DNA from 2 places in the Streptomyces sp. NBC_00273 genome. Region 1 is predicted to be linked to the other one. Evidence: riboswitches for the same ligand, from Rfam matches in the RefSeq annotation. Region 1 holds a riboswitch; the other holds the start of a gene.
The links. A riboswitch is a leader RNA that binds a small molecule or an ion and turns the genes downstream of it on or off. The one in region 1 is predicted to bind glycine.
Positions count from the first base shown of each region.

Region 2: another riboswitch for glycine. It lies ahead of gcvP (aminomethyl-transferring glycine dehydrogenase); the one in region 1 lies ahead of gcvT (glycine cleavage system aminomethyltransferase GcvT).

Region 1 is NZ_CP108067.1:3,663,150-3,668,891, reverse strand. It holds gene glyA (serine hydroxymethyltransferase) at 182-1,438, opposite strand; gene gcvH (glycine cleavage system protein GcvH) at 1,456-1,839, opposite strand; gene gcvT (glycine cleavage system aminomethyltransferase GcvT) at 1,941-3,056, opposite strand; glycine riboswitch at 3,232-3,335, opposite strand; gene OG386_RS15365 (AAA family ATPase) at 3,542-4,198, shown strand; gene OG386_RS15360 (enhanced serine sensitivity protein SseB) at 4,315-5,049, shown strand; gene OG386_RS15355 (enhanced serine sensitivity protein SseB C-terminal domain-containing protein) at 5,144-5,742, shown strand, end outside.
Region 2 is NZ_CP108067.1:7,775,664-7,781,405, forward strand. It holds gene OG386_RS34830 (DNA polymerase IV) at 1-1,393, shown strand, start outside; gene OG386_RS34835 (PRC-barrel domain-containing protein) at 1,419-1,784, opposite strand; glycine riboswitch at 1,897-1,995, shown strand; gene gcvP (aminomethyl-transferring glycine dehydrogenase) at 2,190-5,075, shown strand; gene OG386_RS34845 (DUF5999 family protein) at 5,196-5,384, opposite strand; gene OG386_RS34850 (hypothetical protein) at 5,646-5,742, opposite strand, start outside.

The DNA.
Region 1 (5,742 bases):
CCGGCGTGCGGGCCGCGGCCGCCGCGGGGCGCAGGGTCGGGGCGGGCCCCCACCGCGACCGGGCCGGGCGGTGTCGGTCGGTGTCGGGCGGTGTCGGGTGGTGTCGGCCCCGGTCATGAGAAGGGCCCGGCCTGTGCGGGAACAAGGCCGGGCCCTTCCGTGGCCATGGGCCGGACGCCGGTTAGAGCGTCGGGTACAGCGGGAACTTCGCGGCGAGCGCGGAGACGCGCGCCTTCAGGGCCTCGCTGTCGTACGCGGGCTTCAGCGCCTGCGCGATGATCTCGGCGACCTCGGTGAAGGCCTCGGCGTCGAAACCGCGGGTGGCCAGGGCCGGCGTACCGATCCGCAGACCCGAGGTGACCATCGGCGGCCGCGGGTCGTTCGGGATGGCGTTGCGGTTGACCGTGATGCCGACCTCGTGGAGGCGGTCCTCGGCCTGCTGACCGTCCAGCTCGGAGTTGCGCAGGTCGACCAGGACCAGGTGCACGTCGGTGCCACCGGTGAGGACGTCCACGCCCACGGCCTTGACGTCGTCCTGGACCAGGCGGGCGGCGAGGATCTTCGCACCCTCCAGGGTGCGCTCCTGGCGCTCCTTGAACTCGGGCGAGGCCGCGACCTTGAAGGAGACCGCCTTGGCCGCGATCACGTGCTCCAGCGGACCGCCCTGCTGACCCGGGAAGACCGCGGAGTTGATCTTCTTGGCCAGCTCCTGCGTCGACAGGATGACACCGCCGCGGGGACCGCCGAGGGTCTTGTGCGTGGTGGTGGTGACGACGTGGGCGTGCGGCACCGGGTTCGGGTGCAGACCGGCGGCGACCAGGCCGGCGAAGTGCGCCATGTCGACCATCAGGTACGCGCCGACCTCGTCCGCGATGCGGCGGAAGGCGGCGAAGTCCAGCTGGCGCGGGTAGGCGGACCAGCCGGCGACGATCAGCTGCGGCTTGGACTCCTTGGCGAGGCGCTCGACCTCGGCCATGTCCACCTCGCCGGTCTCGTCGACGTGGTACGGGACCACGTTGTAGAGCTTGCCGGAGAAGTTGATCTTCATGCCGTGGGTCAGGTGACCGCCGTGGGCCAGGTTGAGGCCCATGATCGTGTCGCCCGGCTTCAGCAGCGCGAACATCGCGGCGGCGTTCGCCTGCGCACCGGAGTGCGGCTGGACGTTCGCGGCCTCGGCGCCGAACAGCGCCTTGATGCGGTCGATCGCGATCTGCTCGACGACGTCGACGTGCTCGCAGCCGCCGTAGTAGCGGCGGCCCGGGTAGCCCTCGGCGTACTTGTTGGTCAGGACCGAGCCCTGGGCCTCCATGACGGCGACCGGAGCGAAGTTCTCCGACGCGATCATTTCCAGGGTGGACTGCTGGCGCACGAGCTCGGCGTCGACGGCGGCGGCGACGTCCGGGTCGAGCTCGTGCAGCGGGGTGTTGAGAACAGACATCAGGATCCCCTGGGGTGTCAGTTGTCGGAGTGGGTGAGCGCGGCGTACTCCTCGGCGGAGAGCAGGTCGGCCGGCTCCTCCGCGATGCGCACCTTGAACAGCCAGCCACCCTCGAACGGGGCGGTGTTGACGAGCGCCGGGTCGTCCACGACGTCCTGGTTGGACTCGACGACCTCGCCGGTGACGGGGGAGTACAGGTCGCTGACCGACTTGGTCGACTCCAGCTCGCCACAGGTCTCGCCCGCGGTCACCGTGTCGCCGACCTCGGGGAGCTGGGCGTAGACGACGTCACCGAGCGCGTTGGCCGCGAACTCCGTGATGCCGACCGTCGCGACGCCGTCCTCGGCGGTCGACAGCCACTCGTGCTCCTTGCTGTAACGCAGCTGCTGGGGGTTGCTCATGACCTGATTCTCCTGGATGCGGGGGAGTGGATACGAACTGCGGTCTTGGGTACTGAGACGGCGCCGTACGGGTTCCCGGACGGCGGACGTGGTGCGTGGGGCTACTTCTGCCGCTTGTAGAACGGCAGCGCCACGACCTCGTACGGCTCATGCGTACCGCGAATGTCGACGCCGACGCCGGACGTTCCGGGCGCGGCGTGCGCCGCGTCCACGTACGCCATCGCGATCGGCTTGCCCAGCGTCGGGGACGGGGCGCCGGAGGTGACCTCACCGATGACCTGACCGTCGGCGACGACCGGGAACCCGGCGCGCGGGACGCGGCGGCCCTCGGCGATCAGACCGACCAGCTTGCGCGGCGGGGCGGTGGCGGCGCGCTCGGCGGCGCCCTCCAGCGCGGCGCGGCCGACGAAGTCGCCCTCCTTCTCGAACTTCACGACCCGGCCCAGGCCCGCGTCGAACGGGGTGAGGGCGGTGGTCAGCTCGTGCCCGTACAGCGGCATGCCCGCTTCCAGGCGCAGCGTGTCGCGGCAGGACAGACCGGCCGGGACCAGGCCGACGCCCTCGCCCGCCTTGGTCAGCGCCTGCCACAGCTCCACGGCGTGCTCGGGGGCGACGAACAGCTCGAAGCCGTCCTCGCCCGTGTACCCGGTGCGCGCGATCAGCGCGGGCACGCCCGCGACGGTGCCCGGCAAGCCGGCGTAGTACTTCAGGCCGTCCAGGTCGGCGTCGGTCAGGGAAGCCAGGATGCCGGGGGACTCCGGGCCCTGCACGGCGAGCAGCGCGTACGCGTCGCGGTCGTCGCGGACCTCGGTGTCGAAGCCGGCGGCGCGCTCGGTCAGGGCGTCCAGGACGACCTGGGCGTTGGAGGCGTTGGCGACGACCATGTACTCGGTCTCGCCGAGGCGGTAGACGATCAGGTCGTCGACGATCCCGCCGTCCTCCTGACAGATGTGCGTGTAGCGGGCGCGGCCGACGCCGACGGTGGAGATGTTGCCGACCAGGGCGTAGTCGAGGGCCTTGACGGCCTCCGGGCCGGTCAGCGTGATCTCGCCCATGTGGGACAGGTCGAAGAGACCGGCCTTGGTGCGTACGGCGTTGTGCTCGTCGCGCTCGCTGGCGTACCGCAGCGGCATGTCCCAGCCCGCGAAATCGGTCATGGTCGCACCGAGCGAGCGGTGCAGCGCATCGAGGGCGGTCAGGCGGGGGGCAGTGCTCATGGGTGTGGCTCCCGGGTCCCAGGGCATCGACATGACATGACGAGGACGTTCCTCCCCATCTGTCATCGGAACCTGAGAGGTTCGCCGAGAGTTCCGCCGATCGCCCGATCGCCGGTTCTTCTCATCGACTTGCACCTTGGGTGGAGCTGCGCAGCAGCTCGCTTTTCAGATCTGCCTCATCCACGCGGTACGGGGCCTGAGAGATTCAAGGGAGGTTCTTGCTCCTTCGGCGCCCGCGCACGGCCTTGCGGCGTGCCGGGACTCTCCCGCGCGGATTCAAGCGGCCGGTATGCAGTTGGTCCAGATGGCGCACATCATTGCACGCCATGCCCGAGATCGGGCGGCGGGGTCCGAAAGTTCGTACGGCCCTCCGAAGAGTCGGACCGGAACCAGGGCCGCCGGATTACCGTCTCTTTACACTCAGTGGGCAAGGGTCCTGGTGACCCGATTCGGGGGAGGCGAACACTGTGCGGAGATTCGGAGTGGTGACGACGACAGGAACCGTGGAGGCGGTGCCCGCACAGCGCGGGGCGCGCGAGCGCGAGAGGGCGGCCGGTACCGGCCTCGGCCTCGTACGCGACCTGCGCGGAGCGGCCCTGCGCGCCCCGAGCCCGCTCGGCTTCGCGGCCGGGGACATCGTCGTGGTGTCCGGCCTGCCCGGCGGCGGCAAGAGCACGCTGATCAAGCGGGCGGCCGCCGAGGGCGGGGCCGTGGACTCCCAGGACACCCGTGAGCGCTGGGAGCGCCGCATGCCCGCGCCGCTGCCGTACGCGGTGTACCGGCCGCTGGTGCGCGCCGCGCACTACTGGGGGCTGTGGCGGATCCTGCGCTCCGGAGCCTCCGTGGTCGTCCACGACTGCGGAACGCAGTCCTGGGTGCGCGGACTGCTCGCGGCCGCAGCGCGCCGCCGGGGCCGCGCGCTGCACCTGCTCCTGCTGGACAGCAGTCCCGAGGAGGCCCTCTCCGGGCAGGCCGCGCGCGGCCGCCGGGTCTCCGCCTACGCCTTCGCCCGCCACCGCGGCGCGGTGACCCGGCTGCTGCGCGAGGCCGAAGCGGGCCGCCCGCCCGCGGGCTGCGCCTCGGTGACCCTGCTGGACCGGGCCTCCGCCGCGACGGTGACCCGCATCGCCTTCACCACCTGAGCCCGGCGGCCGCGCCACTGCCGGGCCCCGGCGGCCGCCCCCGGCAACGGTGCGGCACACGGGGCCGGTACCCTGCGGGGCGACACGCGCGGGAAACAAGACAGAGGCAGGGGCAGATGCAGGGCAGCGGCTGGCCGGGGAATGAGCTGGAGCAGGTGCTCGGGGCGGCGCTCGGGCAGCCGGACGCCGGGGGACGGATCCTGGAGGTCCTCGGACGCAGCCGGGTGTGGGTGCCCCTGCCCGGCGGGGGCGGCCCGACGACGGCCGGCCTCGACCTGCCCACCATGGACATCGGCGGAGCGGCGTACGTCCCCGTCTACAGCTCCGAGGCCCAGTTCCTCGCCTGCGTCGGCCCCGGCATGGACTTCGCGGTGGCTCCGGCCATCGAGTTCGCCCGCGGCCTGCCCCCGCAGCTCGGCATAGCCCTCAATCCCGAGGGCGCCGTCGGCGTACCGCTCCCGCCGCCCGCCGTCGCGGAACTCTGCCGCAGCGGCCGGACCGTGCTCGACGGCCCGGCCACCGGCGGCCGGGTCCGGCTCTTCGAGCCGGACTGGCAGGACGATCCGGTGGATTTCCTGGCCGCCGCCACCGAGGAGTTCCGGGCCACCGGGGTGGTCGCCGCCGCGCACCGCTGCCTCGCCAGCATCGAGGGCGGGGAGCCCCAGCTGTTCGTCGGTGTCCGCCTGGTGGGATGGGAACCCGAGATGCAGGGCGCGCCGATGGAGGCTCTCGGACGGGCCCTGACCCGGGTCCCGCCGCCGTGGCCCGTGCAGTTGATCCTGCTGGACGCCGTCCAGGACCCGGTCACGGACTGGATTCGTGAGCGCGTACGCCCCTTCTACCTGCCGTAGGGCCGCTTAAGCTGGTTACATCTCCTGGCCGCACGCGCGACTGCCGGTTCGGAGGACACGCGTGGAGCGACGGGCGGACGAAGAGGGGTTCCGGGTGAGTGCGTCAGGCACGGCCGCGGCCGGGCAGGTCGAGCACATGATGCGCCAGGTGACTCCCGGGCGCTACGAGAGTTACGAGTCACTCCTGCACGCCCTCGCCGAGGGCCGGCTGTGGATGCTGCTCTGGCAGGGGCAGCCGGGCTCCCCGGACGCCCAGTACGGCGGCATGGAGGTCGACAGCCTGGGCTACGCGCCCTGCGTCACCTCCCCCCAGGAGTTGGCCGCCAGCGGCTGGAACCGGGGCTACGAGGTGGTCACCGGGCGGGACATCGCCCGCGCGCTGTACCCCGACCGCTGGGGCCTGTGGCTCAACCCGCACGCCCAGGGCGGCGGCCTCGGCGTGCCCTGGGCCGACCTGCGCCGGATCGCCACCGGCCTGGACCGGATGCCGGCGGGCCCGCTGCGCCTGTCCGAGCCCGCGATCGAGCTCCCGCAGTTCTACGGGCTGCTGACCCAGCACGCGCACCGCACTCCGGCGGTGCGGTCGCTGCGCCGCGCGTGGGTGCAGCCCGCGCTCGGCTCCCCGTACCTCGCGGTGGGGCTCGACCTGTACGACGCCTCCGCGCCCGCGCTGGAATCCGTACGGGAGATGAT
Region 2 (5,742 bases), 4.1 Mb from region 1:
CGTGGAGCAGGCGTCGAAGCCGAGCCTGCGCGGCAAGGCCGTCATCGTCGGCGGCCTCGGGCCGCGCGGGGTCGTCGCCACGGCCTCGTACGAGGCCAGGCGCTTCGGGGTGCACTCCGCGATGCCGATGGGGCAGGCGCGGCGGCTCTGCCCGAACGGCGCGTACCTGATCCCCCGCTTCAACCTCTACCGGCAGGTCAGCGACGTGGTGATGGCCATTCTGCGGGAACTGTCGCCCCTGGTGGAGCCCCTGAGCCTGGACGAGGCCTTCGTGGACCTGGAAGCGGGCGGGGTGGCCTTCGACTCGCGCAGCGCGCGGGAGACGGGGGAGCGGCTGCGGGCCGACATCCGGGCCGCCACGGGGCTCAGCGGGTCGGTGGGGCTGGCCGGGTCGAAGATGCTGGCCAAGGTGGCGTCCGAGGAGGCCAAGCCGGCCGGACTGCTGCTGATCGAGCCGGGGACGGAGCGCGAGCTGCTCGCGCCGATGTCGGTGCGGACCCTGCCCGGGGTGGGTCCGGCCACGGGCGAGCACCTGCGCCGGGCCGGGATCACCACGGTGGGGGAGCTGGCGGAGGCCGGGGAGGACGAGCTGGTCCGGATGGTCGGCCGCTCCGCCGGTGCAGGGCTGTACCGGATGGCGCTCGGGCTGGACGACCGGCCGGTGGTCGCGGAGCGGGACGCGAAGTCGGTGTCGGTCGAGGACACCTTCGACGTGGACCTGCACGACCGGGTACGGATCCGCGGCGAGGTGCAGCGGCTCGCCGACCGGTGCGTACAGCGGCTGCGGGGCTCGGGGCACTCGGGGCGCACGATCGTGCTCAAGGTGAGGCGGTACGACTTCTCCACGCTGACCCGGTCCGAGACCCTGCGGGGGCCCACGGACGACCCGGCGGTGGTGCGGGAGGCGGCGGCGCGGCTGCTGGAGGGCGTGGACACCACGGGCGGGGTGCGGCTGCTGGGCGTGGGGGTGAGCGGGCTGGCGGACTACACGCAGGAGGACCTGTTCGCGCAGTCACTCGCCGCTGAGCCGGACGGGGCTGACGGGACTGACGGGACTGACGGGACCGGCATGACTGACGGAGCGGACACGGCGGGCGGGGCCGCAGGGGAGGCGGTGGCTGCCGGTGCCACCGAGACGGCGGCCGAGGGGGCCCGGGGGGCCGCTGAGCCGCCCGGGGAGCCGGAGCCGGCCCCCGAACGGCGCTGGACGGCCGGGGGTGACGTACGGCATGCCGTGTACGGGCCCGGATGGGTGCAGGGCAGCGGCGTCGGGCGGGTGACCGTGCGGTTCGAGCAGCCCGGATCGGAGCCCGGCCGGGTGCGGACCTTCCGGGTGGACGACCCCGAGCTGGAGCCGTCCGATCCGCTGCCGCTCGTGGGGGAACGGCCCTGACGACCTAGGCACCCCCTAGCTCTCGTCAGCTCTCGTCACCCGCCAGGCGGCCGAAGTCGTGGTTGAAGTCCGACGGAAGGGTCGTGTCCAGCCCGTAGTGGTGGTAGAGCTGCAGCTCCTGTTCGGGGGAGAGGTGGCGCCCGACACCGAAGTCCGGGGCGTCCCTGATGAGGGCGCGTTCGAAGGGCACCCGCAGGGCGTCGCCCACCAGCTCGCTCGGCTCCAGCGGGACGAAGGCGTCCCGGCTGAAGAGCCCCGTCCGGACCGCGGCCCACTCCGGGACGCCCGTGGCATCGTCGAGGTAGACCTCGTCGATCGTGCCGATCTTGGTGCCATTGCGGTCGAACGCCTTTCGGCCGATCAGGCTGCGCGGATCGATGTCGGTCTGCACGGTCCCTCCAAAAGGTCGCAACTGCTCCGTAATGACTACAGAAGTGCATATCCGCAGCGGAGGCCACTCGGGGAGGGTTCAGATCCTCGCTGGTACGCTGGTGAACGGCTGTCGACCCTGTGCGGGAGAGTCCTCCGAGTGAACGAGACGGAGGCGCCGAAGGAGCAAATCCTCCCCGGAATCTCTCAGGCATACGTACCGCACGGACGAGGCCACTCTGGAAAGCAGGGCGGGTACCGGGCGTGCAGTGCCGGTCCCCCTCCTCACCGACGGTGAAAGCCGGAACAGCGGGATACCCCCGTGACTCCGGTGAAACTCTCAGGTGCAGATGACAGAGGGGGAGGCCGTCCGGGTGCCCGCGCCGTGGTGCCCCTCGCAGGTCATACGACCAGGAGGCCTCCGTACATGACCGCCAACCGCATTCCGCTCTCCCAGTTGGAGCGAGGCATCCCCTTCGAACAGCGCCACATCGGCCCGGATGCCGAGGCGCAGGCGAAGATGCTCGCCCAGGTGGGCTACGGCTCCCTGGACGAACTGACCGCTGCCGCGGTCCCGGATGTGATCAAGACCGCCGAGGCGCTCGATCTGCCCGAGGCGCGCACCGAGGCCGAGGTGCTGGCCGAGCTGCGCTCGCTCGCCGACCGCAACCAGGTCCTCTCGCCGATGATCGGTCTCGGCTACTACGGGACCTTCACGCCGCCGGTGATCCTCCGCAACGTCATGGAGAACCCGGCCTGGTACACGGCGTACACGCCCTACCAGCCGGAGATCTCCCAGGGCCGCCTCGAAGCGCTCCTGAACTTCCAGACGGTCGTCGCCGAGCTGACCGGGCTGCCGACCTCGGGCGCCTCGCTCCTCGACGAGGGCACCGCGGCCGCCGAGGCCATGACCCTGGCCCGCCGCGTGGGCCGGTCCAAGGGCAACGTCTTCCTGGTGGACGCCGACGCGCTGCCGCAGACGATCGCCGTCATCGAGACCCGCGCCGAGCCGATCGGCATCGAGGTCGTCGTCGCCGACCTGTCCGCCGGCATCCCGGCCGAGGTCGCCGAGCGCGGCATCTACGGTGTCCTGGTCCAGTACCCCGGCGCCTCCGGTGCCGTCCGTGACATCAAGCCCGTCATCGACCAGGCCCACGAGCTCGGCGCCATCGTCGCCGTCGCCGCGGACCTGCTCGCGCTGACCCTGCTGACCTCCCCGGGTGCGCTCGGCGCGGACATCGCCGTCGGCACCACCCAGCGCTTCGGCGTCCCGATGGGCTTCGGCGGACCGCACGCCGGTTACATGGCCGTCCAGGACAAGCACGCCCGCTCCCTGCCCGGCCGCCTCGTCGGCGTCTCCGTGGACGCGGACGGCAACAAGGCCTACCGCCTGGCGCTGCAGACCCGTGAGCAGCACATCCGCCGGGAGAAGGCCACCAGCAACATCTGTACCGCGCAGGTGCTGCTCGCCGTCATGGCCGGCATGTACGCCGTCTACCACGGCCCGGACGGCCTGCGGACGATCGCGAGCCGCACCCACCGCTACGCCACGCTGCTCGCCGCCGGTCTGACGGCCGGCGGGGTCGAGATCGTGCACGGCTCGTACTTCGACACGATCACCGCCCGCGTGCCGGGCCGTGCCGCCGAGGTCGTCGCCGCCGCCCGCGAGGGCGGGGTCAACCTGTTCCAGGTGGACGCCGACCTCGTCTCCGTCGCCTGCGACGAGACCACCCTGCGCGCCGACGTCGAGGCCGTCTGGGCCGCCTTCGGCGTCACCGCGGACATCGAGGCGCTGGACGCGACCACGGTCGACACGCTGCCCGAGGGCCTGCTGCGCTCGGACGCGTACCTGACGCACCCGGTCTTCCACCAGCACCGCTCCGAGACCGCGATGCTGCGCTACCTGCGCAAGCTCTCGGACAAGGACTACGCGCTGGACCGCGGCATGATCCCGCTGGGCTCCTGCACCATGAAGCTCAACGCGACCACCGAGATGGAGCCGGTGACCTGGCCCGAGTTCGGTCAGCTGCACCCCTTCGCACCGGTCGAGCAGGCCGAGGGCTACCTCACGCTCATCAACGAGCTGGAGGAACGTCTCTGCGAGGTGACCGGCTACGACAAGGTCTCCATCCAGCCGAACGCCGGCTCCCAGGGCGAGCTCGCCGGCCTGCTGGCCGTCCGCGCCTACCACCGGGCGAACGGCGACGAGCAGCGCACCGTCTGTCTGATCCCGTCTTCCGCGCACGGCACCAACGCCGCCAGCGCCGTGATGGCCGGCATGAAGGTCGTCGTCGTCAAGACCGCCGATGACGGCGAGGTGGACACGGCCGACCTGCGCGCCAAGATCGAGCAGCACCGCGACGAGCTCGCCGTGCTGATGATCACGTACCCCTCGACGCACGGTGTGTTCGAGGAGCACGTCGCCGACATCTGCGCCCAGGTGCACGAGGCCGGCGGCCAGGTCTACGTCGACGGTGCCAACCTGAACGCCCTGGTGGGCCTGGCCAAGCCGGGTCACTTCGGCGGCGACGTCTCGCACCTGAACCTGCACAAGACCTTCTGCATCCCGCACGGCGGCGGCGGTCCGGGCGTCGGCCCGGTCGGTGTCCGGGCGCACCTGGCCCCGTACCTGCCGAACCACCCGCTCCAGCCGACCGCGGGCCCGGAGACGGGCGTCGGCCCGATCTCGGCCGCTCCGTGGGGTTCGGCGGGCATCCTGCCGATCTCGTGGTCGTACGTGCGCCTGATGGGCGGCGAGGGCCTCAAGCGCGCCACCCAGGTGGCGGTGCTCGGCGCCAACTACATCGCCAAGCGCCTGGAGCCGCACTACCCGGTGCTCTACACCGGCCCGGGCAACCTGGTCGCGCACGAGTGCATCATCGACCTGCGGCCCCTGTCGAAGGCCACGGGCGTGAGCGTGGACGACATCGCCAAGCGTCTGATCGACTACGGCTTCCACGCGCCGACCATGTCCTTCCCGGTCGCCGGCACGCTGATGATCGAGCCGACGGAGTCCGAGGACCTCGCCGAGATCGACCGCTTCTGCGACGCGATGATCGCGATCCGCGGTGAGATCGAGCGGGTCGCGGGCGGCGAGTGGCCGGCGGACGACAACCCGCTGGCGAACTCCCCGCACACCGCGGCGGCGCTGGGCGGCGAGTGGAACCACCCGTACACCCGGGACGAGGCCGTCTTCCCGGGCGGGGTCACGGCCGCCGAGAAGTACTGGCCGCCGGTGCGCCGCATCGACGGTGCCTTCGGTGACCGCAACCTGGTGTGCTCCTGCCCGCCGCTGGACGAGTACGACGCCTGAGGTGTACCTCGTCGTACGACCGCCGTATGACGGTCGTACGACATGACGAAGGGGCCGGTCCGGGAGACTCTCCCGGGCCGGCCCCTTCGTCGTTCGCTACGGTCGGTCGGACGACTTCGCCTAGGCCGCCGCGAGCGGGCGGTGCGGGGCGATGATCTGGCCGTCCGGCAGCAGTTCACCGGTGTCCTCGAAGAGCAGGACGCCGTTGCACAGCAGGCTCCAGCCCTGCTCCGGGTGGTTGGCCACCGGGCGCGCGGCCTCCCGGTCGGCGGATTCGGCTGACGGGCAGGCTGGCTGGTGCTGGCACATGGATGCGTTCTTTCGCTGCGGTGTGGTCTGTGTGCTACGGCTCGATGCGTGATTCATGGCCGTCCCCCTGGGTCATCCCCGCACCCGCGGGGAGCGTGTCATCAGTCTTCCTCCATGGCAGCCGCTTCGCAGGTATTTCCCGGCAGCCGTCCTCACAGATTGATGACGCATCACTCGTGCGGGCGGTTCAGGCCAACTCCCCTGTCATTTCGGATGGTTCGCAAGTGGCCCGGGTGGACTAGGCCGGATGGGTGATTCGGGTCAGGCGGCGGGCGCGGCCAAGGAGGGAGGCGCCGCCGCCGGCGTCGGGGTCAGCCGACGGGTCAGTACGGGCAGCAGCTCGGAGACCGGATGCGGC